2 regions of the Sphingobium sp. AP49 genome follow, and region 2 is predicted to be linked to the other one. Evidence: predicted binding sites of a transcription regulator. Region 2 holds the regulator's gene; the other holds the start of a gene.
What was found. The regulator LexA, encoded in region 2, represses DNA repair genes until DNA is damaged. The targets are predictions, from matches to a motif close to GTTCCNCNCTTGTTCT.
Positions count from the first base shown of each region.

Region 1 (7,237 bases), 680 kb from region 2:
GCGATGCAATTGACCCGCCATACCGATTATGCGCTGCGCGTGCTGATCCATCTTGCCGCCGTGCCGGGCGGACGGGCGACGATCCCGGAGATTGCCGGCGCCTATGGCCTGTCGCGCAATCATCTGATGAAGGTGGTGCATGGCCTGGGCCAAGGTGGTTTCATCCATACCCAGCGCGGCCGGGGTGGCGGCTTTGCCCTCGCCGCCGATCCTGCCGATATCCGCATCGGCGCAGTGGTGCGCCATAGCGAACCGGACATGGCGATGGCCGATTGCGCGTCCTGCGCGATCCGTCCGGCCTGCGGCCTGTCAAGCATATTGGCACAGGCGGTCGGCGCCTTCCTGACGGTGCTGGACGGTTATAGCCTGGCCGATGCGGCGCGCGACAGAACCGGCCTCGCCGCGCTCATCGCCGCCCTGCCCGGCCCTTCAACCGGCGACCCCAAGCCGGATTTCAGCCCGGCCTGCGCATCTTCCTCTTCGCCTCGCCCGGATTGACGCAACTGTCCTGCACGTTCTTGCCGCAGACCGGATAAGCCTTCGCCTCGGTCGGCGGCGGCGTCATATTGCCGCCCACAGTCACGGGATTGGACGAGGACCCCACCGGTGCCGCCGGATCGCGCGGCACATTGGCGGGCGCAGGCGCCATGCCCGTTTCGGCCGGAACCGTGCCAGCCGGCTGCGCCGCATTGGGATCCTGATTCTGGGCGGGCGGTGACATTGCCTGTGCGCCGGCCTGACTGGGTAGCGCCGCCAGCGACAGAGCGGCGAAACCGGCGATCATGACGATCTTCATCGGGTTGGTCCTTCTGCTCCTTGCCCCGAGCAAGGGAGAAACCGGCCACCCACTGCTCCGTTCCCCGCGTCAGCGACGAGCCGTGCCGTCGCTGACGCGGGTCGCGCTCAGTCCGCCGGGTAACGCTCGAACCGGGGCAGGTCGTGCGCCGCCGCCATCCACGGTGCCGCCTCGGCATATTGGACATGGATCGCCGGCGGGAAGGCCGACTGGTCATCCAGCGTCGCGGTCTGGATGTCGATCATGCCGGGAAACACCGTGGGATTGGTGTAGAACAGCCCGGTGCCACAAGTGCCGCAGAAATGGCGAGTCGCATTGTCGGACGACTGATAGGCGACCGGATCGCCCTCTATCGTCACCTTGTCATGCGGGAACAAAGCCCAACCGACCATCGGCGCACCCGCGCTCATCCGACAATCGCTGCAATGGCAGAGCGCGCTATAAACCGGCTCATCCACCGCCGCATAATGGATCGCCCCGCACTGGCACCGCCCCGTCACCATCATCTTGCTCCATTCGCATCTTGCGTGATTCTCTTTTTGTTCTCATAGATTACGTCCCGCTGCAAGGCCATCCGCCCTTGCCCCCACAACCGCCCATCCCTAGTTGATCGCCCATGACCGTGCCTGCTCCCTCGCCCAATGACCCGCCCTATCTGAAGGGTCTCAACGAACCGCAGCGTCAGGCTGTGCTGACCACGGAGGGGCCGGTGCTGGTGCTGGCCGGCGCGGGGACGGGCAAGACCGCAGCACTGACCGCCCGCCTCGCCCATCTGGTCGCGACCCAGCGCGCCTGGCCCTCGGAAATCCTGGCCGTCACCTTCACCAACAAGGCGGCGCGGGAAATGCGCGAGCGCGTCGGCCGGATGATCGGCCCGGCGGTTGAGGGCATGCCCTGGCTCGGCACCTTCCATGCGATCGCGGCTAAGATGCTGCGTCGCCATGCCGAACTGGTCGGGCTCCAGTCCAATTTCACCATCCTCGACACCGACGACCAGTTGCGCCTGATGAAGCAGCTGATCCAGGCCGAGGGGATCGACGAAAAGCGCTGGCCCGCGCGCCAGCTCGCCGGCCTGATCGACCAGTGGAAGAACAAGGGCCTCACTCCGGAGGAAGTCGGCGCCGGCGAGGCGGAGGGCTATGCCCATGGCAAGGGGCAGAAGCTCTATGCCGCCTACCAGGCCCGACTGCGCGAGGTGAATGCCTGCGATTTCGGTGACTTGCTTCTACATGTTTTGACCATATTGAAGCGTCACCGCGACGTGCTGGAGCAATATCAACAGCGCTTCAAATATATCATGGTGGACGAATATCAGGACACCAATAGCAGCCAGTATCTCTGGCTCCGCCTGCTCGCCCAGACCCGCAAGAATATCTGCTGCGTCGGCGACGACGACCAGTCCATCTATTCATGGCGTGGCGCAGAAGTCGCCAATATCCTGCGCTTTGAAAAGGATTTTCCGGGCGCCGTAATCGTCCGGCTGGAACAAAACTACCGCTCCACCCCGCACATATTGGGCGCCGCATCCGGGGTGATCGCGGAAAATGGCAATCGCCTGGGCAAGACATTGTGGACCGACATCGACGTCGGCGAAAAGGTGCGCGTGCTCGGCGTGTGGGACGGGCCGGAGGAAGCCCGCCGCGTCGGCGACGAGATCGAGGCGATCACCCGCGCCGGCGGATCGCTGGACGAGGTGGCGATCCTCGTCCGCGCCCAGCACCAGACCCGCGAGTTTGAAGACCGCTTCATCCAGATCGGCCTGCCCTATCGCATCGTCGGCGGCTTCCGCTTCTATGAGCGCGCCGAAATCCGCGATGCGCTCGCCTATCTGCGCCTGGTCAACCAGCCGGCGGACGATCTCGCCTTCGAGCGCATCGTCAACGTTCCCAAGCGCGGCCTGGGCGACAAGGCGGTCGAAAAGCTGCACCGTCTGGCGCGCGCGGAGGGCATCCCGCTCGCCCTTGCCGCCGCCCGCATCCTCGACACCGACGAACTGACGCCCCAGGCACGCCGCGCGCTCGGGGCCTTCATCGGCGACCTCGCCCGCTGGCGCGATCGCGCCGCACAACTGCCCCATGCCGAACTGGCCCGCCAGATCCTGGACGAAAGCGGCTATACCGCCACGCTCCAGGCCGAACGCTCGACCGAGAGCGCCGGCCGCCTCGAAAACCTGAGCGAACTCACGCGCGCGATGGAGGAATATGAGACGCTGGGCGCCTTCCTCGAACATGTCAGTCTGGTCATGGACAATGAGGCGCAGCAGGATGAGCGCAAGCTCACCATCATGACCATCCACGCCGCCAAGGGGCTGGAGTTCGACAATGTCTTCCTCGCCGGCTGGGAGGAAGGCATCTTCCCCTCGCAGCGTGCGCTGGACGAGGGCGGGCTCAACAGCCTGGAGGAGGAACGGCGCCTCGCCTATGTCGCGATCACCCGCGCGCGCAAGCGCTGCACCATCCTCCATGCCGCCAACCGCCGCATCTATGGCCAATGGACTAGCTCCATCCCCTCCCGCTTCGTCGGCGAATTGCCGCCCGAACATGTGGATGAGGAAAGCAGCATGTCCGGCGGCGCCTCGCTCTGGCGCGCCAACTGGTCGGAACGGGACGATCCCTTCGCCAATGTCGCACGCGGTTCCGCCCGCGGCCCCGGCTGGCAGCGCGCCCAGACCAGCGGTCAGTTCAACCGCGAGCCGGCGCGAATCGTCGAGGCGCGGACTTCGGCGGTGTCGATCGGCAACAAGGGACGCGACGATGTGGCGCTCGGCCAGCGCGTCTTCCACCAGAAATTCGGCTATGGCACGATCGCCGCGATCGAGGGCAACAAGCTGGAAATCGATTTCGAGACCGCCGGCCGCAAGCGGGTGATGGACAGCTTCGTCTCGTTGGCCTGACCGGCTCAAGACCGCAAGATCAGTCGAGCACCCGCCGCCCGAAAGCGCCTAACTGGCCTCGCCACGGAGGACGAAAATGAAGGCGATGCTGGATCAATATCAGGACCGGATGCAGCGGGTGCTCGATCATATCGATCGGCATCTGGACGATCATCTGGATCTGGATGCGATCAGCAGCGTCGCGGCCTTTTCCAAATATCATTTCCATCGCCAATTCAGCGCGATATTCGGCCTGTCGGTCCATCGCTATGTCCAGTTGGCCCGCATGAAGCGCGCCGCCTATCGGCTGGCCTATCGCCATGGGCAGATGATCACCGCCATTGCGCTGGATGCCGGCTATGACGCGCCCGATGCCTTTGCCCGCGCCTTTCGCAGGAATTTCGGGCAATCACCGTCTTCCTTCCGCTCCTCTCCCGCCTGAGAACCGTGGCTTGCCGCCCTTGGGCCATTTGACGAAGTGAGGAGCAAGCATATGCAGACGAAATTCACCCGGGACGCCGTCGTCATTCGCGATGTGACCGAAACGCCGGTCGCGATCATGCAGCATCGCGGCGATCCCGCAACGATCGGCGATACGATCCGGCGCTTCATCGCCTGGCGCAAGGCGGCGGGGTTGCCGCCGTCGAGCAGCGCGACCTTCAACATCTTTCATGATGACCCGCGCACCACGCCATCGCTCGACTATCGACTCGATCTGTGCGCGGGCACCAGCCGCCCCTTCGACGCCCATGGCGTGCCGATAGAAGTCGGCATCATTCCGGGCGGCCGCTGCGCCGTGCTGCGAGTGACGGGAAACAGCGACAATCTGGAGCCTGCCGCCCTCTATCTCTACCGTGACTGGCTACCGGCCAGTGGGGAGGAAACGCGCGATTTCCCGCTCTATTGCCAGCGCCTCGCCTTCTTTCCCGAAGTTGCGGAACATGCAGCGGTCACGGACCTGTTTCTGCCGCTGAAATGACGCACAGATGATGGCTCGCACCGCAAGGATGCGGGCAGGTCATCGACGATGTGAGGTAATATCCGGGCTATCTTTTCCGGAAATGGTGGAGCCTAGCGGGATCGAACCGCTGACCTCCTGCATGCCATGCAGGCGCTCTCCCAGCTGAGCTAAGGCCCCATCCTGATACGGCACTGGCCGCGTCCCGATGGATCAGACCATGTCCGGCAATGCCGTCGGTCATATGTCCAAACCCGCGCTTGCGCTTGGGTATTTTTCGGGAAAATGCCCGAGGGACATTTTCTGGTTCCGAAAAATTGGTGGAGCCTAGCGGGATCGAACCGCTGACCTCCTGCATGCCATGCAGGCGCTCTCCCAGCTGAGCTAAGGCCCCTTACCATCATGAAGCGCCGTTGGGTCCGGCGCCTCGGAGGTCGCTGCCTCTAGGAGGAGGCGACCCCGTTGGCAAGCACAATTTTCAATTAATTATCGTCGTCATTATCGTCGCTGCCGGCGTCAACGCCCAGGTCGTCATCACCACCCAGATCGACGTCATTGTCCGGCGAATCTTCATCGTCATCGACGTCGATATCGATGTCCAGATCGTCGTCGGCCGTCTCGACCTCACCGTCTGCGGTCTCGATGACCTTCTTGGGCGCGACCTCTTCATAAGGCAGCGGCTGCTTCGACTTCAGCACCGGTTCGGGCTCCCAAGCGGCGCCGCAATTGATGCAGGTCACCGGGTCATCCTTGCCCAGGTCGTAGAAGCGAGTCGCGCATTTCGGGCAGGTCCGCTTCGTGCCCCATTCAGCCTTCACCATGTCCGGCCTGTTCCTTCTTCGATGCTCAAACAGAAATCACGCGGTACGACGGAAGTCGTCCACGAAACGTCGGGCGCCTTGCCATAGCGAAACCGCGCTGTCAAAAGCCGGGCGCATTTTTTCGGTTCCAAGATGATGGATACCCCGTGACCAGCCATAATGACCAACCCAGTCCGATGACCTTCACCGCCGCCCCCGCGCTTTCGGGCAGCGTCGCGGTTCCGGGCGACAAGAGCATTTCCCACCGCTCGCTCATGCTGTCCGCCCTGGCCGTCGGCGAAAGCCGGGTCGAAGGCCTGCTGGAGGGGGAGGATGTCCTCGCCACGGCCGCCGCGATGCGAGCCATGGGTGCCGACATCCAACGCGATGAAGACGGCGTATGGCATATCCACGGCGTCGGTGTCGGCGGCCTGCTCCAGCCGCAGGAAGCGCTCGACATGGGCAATAGCGGCACCTCGACCCGCCTGCTGATGGGCCTGGTCGCCAGCCACGCCATCACCGCCACCTTCGTGGGCGACGCGTCCCTCAGCAAGCGCCCGATGGCGCGCGTCACCGAACCGCTCTCCCGCGTCGGCGCCAGCTTCACCACCAGCCCGGGCGATCGCCTGCCGCTGACCATGACCGGCGCCTGCCCGGCCGTGCCGCTCGACTATACCCTCCCGGTCGCCTCGGCCCAGGTGAAGTCGGCGATACTGCTCGCCGGCCTCAACACGCCCGGCATCACCCGCGTGGTCGAGCCGATCCCGACCCGCGACCATAGCGAACGCATGCTCAAGGGCTTCGGCGCGGACCTTGATGTCGAGGTCCAGGCCGACGGCACCCGCATCATCACGCTGAAGGGCGAAGCCGAACTCAAGCCGCAGAATATCGTCGTGCCCGGTGACCCCTCGTCGGCCGCCTTCCCGATGGTCGCCGCGCTGCTGGTGCCGGGATCGCAGGTGACGATCGCAAATGTCGGCCTCAACGCCACCCGCGCCGGCCTGATCGACCTGCTGCGCGAAATGGGCGGATCGATCGAGATCATCAACGCCCGCGACGTCGGCGGCGAGCCGGTCGGCGACCTGGTCGTCACCGCCTCCGCCCTGAACGGCGTCGAACCCGATCCTGCCCGCGCGCCCAGCATGATCGACGAATATCCCGTCGCCTTCGTCGCGGCGGCGTTCGCACATGGCCGCAGCATCTTCCGCGGCCTCGACGAACTGCGGGTCAAGGAATCGGACCGCATCGCCACCATGGCCACCGGCCTGCGCGCGATCGGCGTCACGGTCGAGGAACTGGAAGACGGCATCATCATCGAAGGGAGCGCCGGCCAGCCCCTGCCCGGCGGCGGCCCGATCGCCACCAAGCTCGATCACCGCATCGCCATGAGCTTCGCGGTCGCCGGCCTCGTCTCGCGCGACGGCGTCACCATCGACGACATGCGCCCGGTCGCGACCAGCTTCCCGACCTTCACCACGCTCCTCCAGACACTCGGAGCCATCGCATGATCATCGCCGTCGACGGCCCCGCCGCATCGGGCAAGGGCACGATCGCCAAGGCGCTGGGGCGCCATTATGGCCTGCCGGTGCTCGACACCGGCCTGCTCTATCGCGCCGTGGGTCTTTCCGTACTGAAAAATGGGGGCGATCCGGATCATCAGGCCGATGCACTCGCCGCCTGCGGTTTCGACGACGCCATCCTGGCCGATCCGGCGCTGCGCAGCGAAGCGGTCGGCAGCCTCGCCTCGCGCGTGTCGGTGCATCAGAGCGTACGCGACGCGCTGGTCCAGCGCCAGCGCGACTTCGCCACCC
Region 1 is NZ_CP124576.1:2,055,153-2,062,389, reverse strand. It holds gene PMI04_RS10120 (Rrf2 family transcriptional regulator) at 4-498, shown strand; gene PMI04_RS10115 (hypothetical protein) at 455-796, opposite strand; gene PMI04_RS10110 (GFA family protein) at 904-1,299, opposite strand; gene PMI04_RS10105 (UvrD-helicase domain-containing protein) at 1,413-3,689, shown strand; gene PMI04_RS10100 (AraC family transcriptional regulator) at 3,766-4,110, shown strand; gene PMI04_RS10095 (GyrI-like domain-containing protein) at 4,162-4,647, shown strand; tRNA gene PMI04_RS10090 (tRNA-Ala) at 4,731-4,806, opposite strand; tRNA gene PMI04_RS10085 (tRNA-Ala) at 4,945-5,020, opposite strand; gene PMI04_RS10080 (TIGR02300 family protein) at 5,109-5,447, opposite strand; gene aroA (3-phosphoshikimate 1-carboxyvinyltransferase) at 5,594-6,934, shown strand; gene PMI04_RS10070 (d(CMP) kinase) at 6,931-7,237, shown strand, end outside.
Region 1: PMI04_RS10105 (UvrD-helicase domain-containing protein) is a predicted target of LexA. The motif match lies at 1,327-1,342, and genes of this name have one in related genera.

Region 2 (7,237 bases):
CGATCATGGCGTGCGCTGCTTCCTGGTCGGCGAGACGCTGATGCGCCAGGCCGATGTCGAGGCGGCGACCCGCAACCTGCTGACCGGCGCATGACCGGCCTCACCCATCTGGACGAGGATGGCGCCGCCCGCATGGTCGATGTCTCGGCCAAGGCGGTGACCGCGCGCGAGGCGGTGGCCGCCGGGCGCATCACCATGGCGGCCGACGCTGCGCAGGCGATCGCCGCCGGCCTCGTCAAGAAGGGCGATGTACTGGCCGTCGCCCGCGTCGCCGGCATCATGGCGGCCAAGCGCACCGCCGAACTGATCCCGCTCTGCCATCCGATCCCGCTGAGCGCCGTCACCATCGACTTCGCCCTCCACGACGATGGCGTCACCGTCACCGCGACCGCGCGCACCGCCGGCCAGACCGGGGTGGAGATGGAGGCGCTGACCGCCGCCACCGCCGCCTTGCTCACCGTCTATGATATGGCCAAGGCGCTCGATAAGGGCATGATAATCTGCGATGTTCGCCTGCTCGCCAAGCGCGGCGGCAAGTCGGGCGACTGGACCGCGCCGGAGCATGCCGGCCGATGAGCCTGATGCCGGTCGCGGACGCGCAGGCGCGGCTCCTTGCCCTCGCCGATCCGCTGCCGACCGAACTTGTGCCCGTTACCGCCTGCGCGGGCCGCTGGCTCGCCACTGACGTCGCCGCGCTCCGCGACCAGCCATGGGCCGACCTTTCCGCGATGGACGGCTATGCTGTACGCGCATCCGAAGGCGCGGGGCCGTGGCAGGTGATCGCCACCAGCAGCGCGGGCGATGCCGATGTCCCGGCCCTGCAACCGGGCCAGGCCTGCCGCATCTTCACTGGCGCCCCCTTGCCGGCCGGCGCGGACGTCATTTTGATCCAGGAAAATGCCACGCGCGACGGCGACAAGCTGACCGCGCATGACGGCACCCTGTCGCCCGGCAAACATGTCCGCCCGCTCGGCTCCGATTTCCGCGCCGGCACACCGCTGGTCGGCGCCGGCAGCCGCCTTACGCCGGGCCAGATCGCGCTTGCGGTGCTGGGCGGTCATGGCAGCCTGCCCGTCGGCGCGCGGCCCCGCGTCGCCCTGCTGTCCACCGGCAATGAACTGGTTCCGCCCGGCGCGCCGACCCCGCCGGGCTTCCTCCCCTCCTCCAACGCGCCGATGCTCGCCGCCCTGCTCGCCGCGCTGCCCTGCGAGGTGATCGACCTCGGCATCGTGCCCGACGATCTCGCCGCCATGACGCGGGCGCTGGAACAGGCGGCACAGGCCGACATCATCGTCTCGACTGGCGGCGCCTCGGTCGGCGACCATGACTATGTCCGCCCCGCCTTCGCCGCCGCCGGCGGCACGCTCGATTTCTACAAGATCGCGATGCGGCCGGGCAAACCGCTGATGGCCGGGCGCCTTGGCAATGCGACCTTCCTCGGTCTGCCGGGCAATCCGGTCTCCGCCTTCGTCACCGGTACCCTGTTCCTCTGCCCGCTGGTCCGCCATCTCGCCGGATCGCGCACGCCACTGCCACCGATCGTGCAGGCCCGCCTGGCCGCGCCGCTGCCCGCGACGGAGGAACGCGATGACTATCTGCGCGCCTATCATTCCGCCAACGGCATCGTGTCGGTCACCGCGCAGGACAGCGCCGCCACCGCGGCCATGGCGACGGCGGATTGCCTCATCAGGCGCCCTGCGGGGGCACCTCCAGCCGTCAGCGGCGATTGGGTCGACATATTGCCGCTCTCCTCCTGAGCCTAAAGCGCTGTACCGCTTTAGGCGCTTGACTTGCCCCTTTCCGTTTCCTATGCGTTCTTCATTCGTTCCATGGAGGATCGCCGATGTTGACGCCCAAGCAGCAGGAATTGCTGAGCTTCATTCAGACCCGGCTGGAAGAAGGCGGCGTGTCTCCTTCGTTCGAGGAGATGAAGGACGCGCTCGACCTGCGCTCCAAGTCCGGTATCCACCGCCTGATCAACGCGCTGGAAGAGCGTGGCTTCATCCGCCGCCTGCCCAACCGCGCGCGCGCGCTGGAGGTGCTGAAGCTGCCTGACGCGATGCACCGCCCCCCCGCCCCGGCCGTTGCGGTGCCCAAGACGCCAGCGCCGGCCGTGCTGCTGCCGACCGCCGCCAATGACGTGATCGAAATCCCGCTGCACGGCCGCATCGCCGCCGGCGTCCCGATCGAGGCGATGGAAAGCCACACCATGCTGTCCGTTCCCGCCGCCTTGCTCGGCTCGGGCGATCATTATGCGCTCGAAGTCTCCGGAGACTCGATGATGGAGGCCGGCATTCTCGACGGCGACTTCGCGCTGATCCAGCGCACCGATGTCGCGCGCGAGGGCCAGATCGTCGTCGCCCTGATCGACGATGCCGAAGCCACGCTCAAATATTTCCGCCGCGAAGGCAGCCGGGTCCGGCTCGATCCCGCCAATGCCGCCTATGAACCGCAGATCTACGATCCGCGCCAGGTCCGCATCCAGGGCAAGCTCGCCGGCCTGCTGCGCCGCTACAACTGACCGGCTGGTCGGGGCCGGCGGCGCACGATCCACGGATGCGCGTCGCCGGGCCGATGGACGGTGTGAACTTTGCCGCGTTCAAGGCCAATCGACAGGCCGCCGGTGCGTGACAGCAGCCGGCGGTCGATCTTCATCCAGCGCGGCCGGCACCACCAGGGCAGCCCCCGGTCGCTGATGACGATATCGGCCGCTGCGCAATCCCGCTCCAATATCGGCCGATCGACCAGCATCGCATTGCGCGTCACCAGCAGACGCCAATCGCGCCCACCCCGGGGCAATGTCACCGCGCACAGGTCTGTCGAACAGCGCGCCTGCTTCATCGTCGCGATCGCCTCCAGCGTCCCATCATAGCCCGCGCTCTCGCTCAGCACGTCGCGCACATAATCGCCCGCCCCCTCGCGCAGCAGCGCCATCGCCCCCGCCGGCGTCCGCACCGCGACATGCCGCCCGTCGCCGGTCACTATTATGTCGGGCGGCGCCAGCAATGCGATGCCGATCAGGCCGATCATGACCGGCGCCAACCCCAGCCAGCGCCAACGGCTGCGCCAGAGCAGGCACCAGAGGCCACCCACCACAATGATCCCGAAAATCCAGCCCGGCACCGCCGGCGCCAGCATCACCGCCATCGGGCTGGCCGCCACGCCATGCGCCACCGCCAGCAACAGCGCGATCGCCTTGGCCGTGAGCCACCAGAAGGGCGCGCCCAGCCCGACCAGATCGAAGCACAGGGCCAGCGCCTCCAGCGGCATGATGACGAAGGTGGTGAGCGGGATCGCGACCAGATTGGCCACCGCGCCCAGCAAGCCAGCCTTGTGAAAGTGGAAAAGCGCGATCGGCGCCAGCACCAGTTCGATGGCAAGCCCCGTCATCAGCATCGCCGCCACCGTCCGCCCGGCCTTGCGCGACCAATGCTCGTCCCGCGCCATCGCGAACGCCTTGAACCGGCGATGCTCGCCCAGCGCCACCAGCGCGACCACGGCGGCAAAGCTCATCTGGAAGCTCGGGCCGATCAGCGCCTCGGGCCAGAAGGCCAGAACCACCAGCGCCCCGGTCGCGACCAGCCGCAGGGTGATCGCCTCGCGCCCCAGCGCCAGCCCGCCCAGCACCAGCAGCGCCGCGACGCAGGATCGCACCGTCGGCACCTCCGCCCCGGTCAGCAGCGTATAGCCGATCCCCGCCAGCGCCCCCCCGCCCGCAGCGATCAGCATCAGCGGCCAGTCCAGCGCTGCGCGCGGGATCAGCGCCAGCAGCCGCAGCAACAGAAAGATCACCGCGCCGATCAGCGCCGTCACATGCAGCCCGCTGATCGACAGCAGATGGGCCAGACCGCTGCGCCGCATCGCCTCCGCATCCGCCTCGGCAATCGCGCCCTGATCGCCGGTCGCCAGCGCCACCGCAATCCCCGCCGGTGCGCCTGCCACCTGTCCGCTGATATGATCGAACAGCCGCGCCCGCAGCGTCGGCCCCTCACGCGCCGGCGCCACCACCTCGACCGGCGCCAGCGCTCGCCCGGTCGCTCCGATCCCCTGAAAATAGGCGCGCCGGGCGAAATCGAACGCGCCCGGCACGCTGGGTGGCGCGGGCGGCATCAGCCGGACCCGAAAGCGCAGTATCGCCCCTTTGCCCAGGGCCGGAGGCACATCTGCATCGGCGATATTCACCCGGATCGCCGCCGGCAGCGCAGGCGCATCAATCGGCCGCAGCCCCACCCGCACCATCTGTTGCGCGGGCAGTCGGGCAATCGCGGTCACCTCGCCCGTCACCTGTACGAATATGGGACGCGCCAGCGGCGGTTGCCCCAGCCATATCGCCTTGCCCCAGACCAGCAGGCAACCGATGCAGGCGAGCACCCCGGCGGTGACCAAGATGTGCCGCAATCGCGCGCCAGCCGGCAGCAACAGCGCGAGACAGGCCAAGCCCAGCGCCCCGCAACAATAGCCCAGCCAGTGCATCTGAGCGGGTAGCGCGAACCAGGCGGCAATGCCCGCGCCCAACGCCACCGGCACCCACAGCGCCAGCTGCTCGCGCTCCACTTCCAACCATTGTTCGATCCGCGCAAATCCATTGTGCGCGATACGCACCGTCCTCCGCCCAACGGACGTTTGTCGTGGCTCAAAAGCCATGCTAGGGGGCGTCGCATCCATGGATCAGCAGGAAGAATGTCAGCGAATATGACGGCAAGTGCAACGGGATTGAACAAGCCGGTGGTGACCCGTTTCGCCCCATCGCCAACGGGCTTCCTGCATATTGGCGGTGCCCGCACGGCGCTGTTCAACTGGCTGTTCGCGCGCCATCATGGCGGCAAGTTCCTGCTTCGTATCGAGGATACCGATCGCGCGCGCTCCACCGAGGAAGCCGTAGCCGCCATCTTCGATGGTCTGGAATGGCTGAACCTGGGCGGCGACGAGCCGGCTATGTTCCAGTTCGCGCGCACCCCGCGCCATGCCGAGGTCGCCAACCAGCTGCTCGCCAATGGCCATGCCTATCGCTGCTATGCGACGCAGGAAGAACTGGCCGCGCTGCGCGAGCAGCAGCGCGCCGCCAAGCAGCCGATGCGCTATGACGGCCGCTGGCGCGACCGGTCACCCGAGGAAGCGCCCGAAGGCGCGCCCTTCGTCATCCGGATCAAGGCCCCTCGTGAGGGCGAGACGGTGATCGAGGATGCGGTCCAGGGCCGGGTCGTGGTGCAGAATGCCGAGCTGGACGACATGATCCTGCTCCGGTCGGACGGCACCCCCACCTATATGCTGGCGGTGGTTGTCGACGATCATGACATGGGCGTCACCCATGTCATCCGCGGCGACGACCATCTCAACAACGCCTTCCGCCAACTCGCCATCATCAAGGCCATGGGCTGGGAAGAACCGGTCTATGGCCATATCCCGCTGATCCACGGGTCGGACGGCGCCAAGCTGTCGAAGCGCCATGGCGCACTGGGCGTAGACGCCTATCGCGACGAGATGGGGATGCTGCCCGAAGCGGTGCTCAACTATCTGCTGCGCCTGGGCTGGGGCCATGGCGACGAGGAGATCATCTCGATCGAGCGCGCCATCGAACTGTTCGACATCGATGGCGTCGGCCGCTCGCCCTCGCGCTTCGACATCAAGAAGCTGGAAAATCTCAACGGCCATTATCTGCGCGAGGCGGACGATGGCCGCCTGGCCGCTCTGGTCGCGCCGCGCGTTGAGTCGCGTCTCGATACGCAACTGAATGACGCCCAGCGCGATATTTTGACCCAGGCGATGGTTTCGCTCAAGCCACGGGCCAAGACGCTTAATGAAATTGCGGAGGGAGCAGAGTTTCTGTTCAAATCTTGCCCGCTCGATTTTGACGAGAAGGCATCGGCTCTGCTAGACGTCTCTGCGCGCGCGCTGCTGGTAAAGACAGCCGACGCTCTCTCCCCCGTCCAGTCCTGGACGGTTGAAGCGATCGATGAAGTGATACGCCGCGTGGCAGAGGATGCGGGACTTGGCCTGGGCAAGGTGGCGCAGCCGCTCCGTGCGGCGCTCACCGGGCGCACGGTCTCGCCGGGTATTTTTGATGTCCTCTTCCTTCTGGGGAAAGAGGAAAGCTTGAAGCGACTGACCGCCGCAGGGCACGCGGTGGCCGGTTGACGGCAGTTAAGGAGAAAAACATGTCGGATAATAATGCCAGTTTGACCGTTGGCGGAGAGGCCAAGGACTATGCCATTCTGGATGGCACCATGGGTCCCCAGGTCATCGACGTTCGCAAGCTCTACGCCAACACCGGCATGTTCACCTATGATCCCGGCTTCACCTCGACCGCGAGCTGCGATTCGGGCCTGACCTATATCGACGGCGACGCCGGCGTGCTGCTGCATCGCGGCTATCCGATCGGCCAACTGGCCGAACAGTCCAGCTTTATGGAAGTCTGCTACCTGCTGCTGAACGGCGAACTGCCGTCCAAGGCCGAGCTGGAAGACTTCACCAACACCATCACGCGCCACACCATGGTGCATGAGCAGCTGACCGCCTTCTTCCGTGGCTTCCGTCGCGACGCCCATCCGATGGCGATCATGGTCGGCGTCGTCGGCGCGCTGTCGGCCTTCTATCATGACTCGACCGACATCAACGATCCGGAACAGCGCCGCATCGCCAGCCACCGCCTGATCGCCAAGATGCCGACGATCGCCGCGATGGCGCACAAATATTCGGTGGGCCAGCCCTTCGTCTATCCGCGCAACGATCTGAGCTATACCGCCAATTTCCTGCGCATGACCTTCTCGGTCCCGGCCGAGGAATATGAGCCCGATCCGGTGATCGTGGACGCGATGGACAAGATCTTCATCCTCCATGCCGACCATGAACAGAATGCCTCGACCTCGACCGTGCGCCTCGCCGGTTCGTCGGGCGCCAATCCGTTCGCCTGCATCGCGGCCGGCATCGCCTGCCTGTGGGGTCCGGCCCATGGCGGCGCGAACGAAGCCGCGCTCAACATGCTGCGCGAAATCGGCACCGTCGATCGCATCCCGGAATATATTGCCCGCGCCAAAAACAAGGACGATCCGTTCCGCCTGATGGGCTTTGGCCATCGCGTCTACAAAAATTACGATCCGCGCGCGACCGTGATGCAGAAGACCGCGAAGGACGTGCTGGAGAAGCTGGGCGTCAACGACCCGATCTTCGACGTCGCCAAGGAACTGGAGCAGATCGCGCTCAACGATCCTTATTTCATCGAGAAGAAACTCTACCCGAA
Region 2 is NZ_CP124576.1:2,732,668-2,739,904, forward strand. It holds gene trpC (indole-3-glycerol phosphate synthase TrpC) at 1-94, shown strand, start outside; gene moaC (cyclic pyranopterin monophosphate synthase MoaC) at 91-576, shown strand; gene glp (gephyrin-like molybdotransferase Glp) at 573-1,757, shown strand; gene lexA (transcriptional repressor LexA) at 1,844-2,521, shown strand; gene PMI04_RS13060 (ComEC/Rec2 family competence protein) at 2,512-4,665, opposite strand; gene gltX (glutamate--tRNA ligase) at 4,681-6,135, shown strand; gene PMI04_RS13070 (citrate synthase) at 6,156-7,237, shown strand, end outside.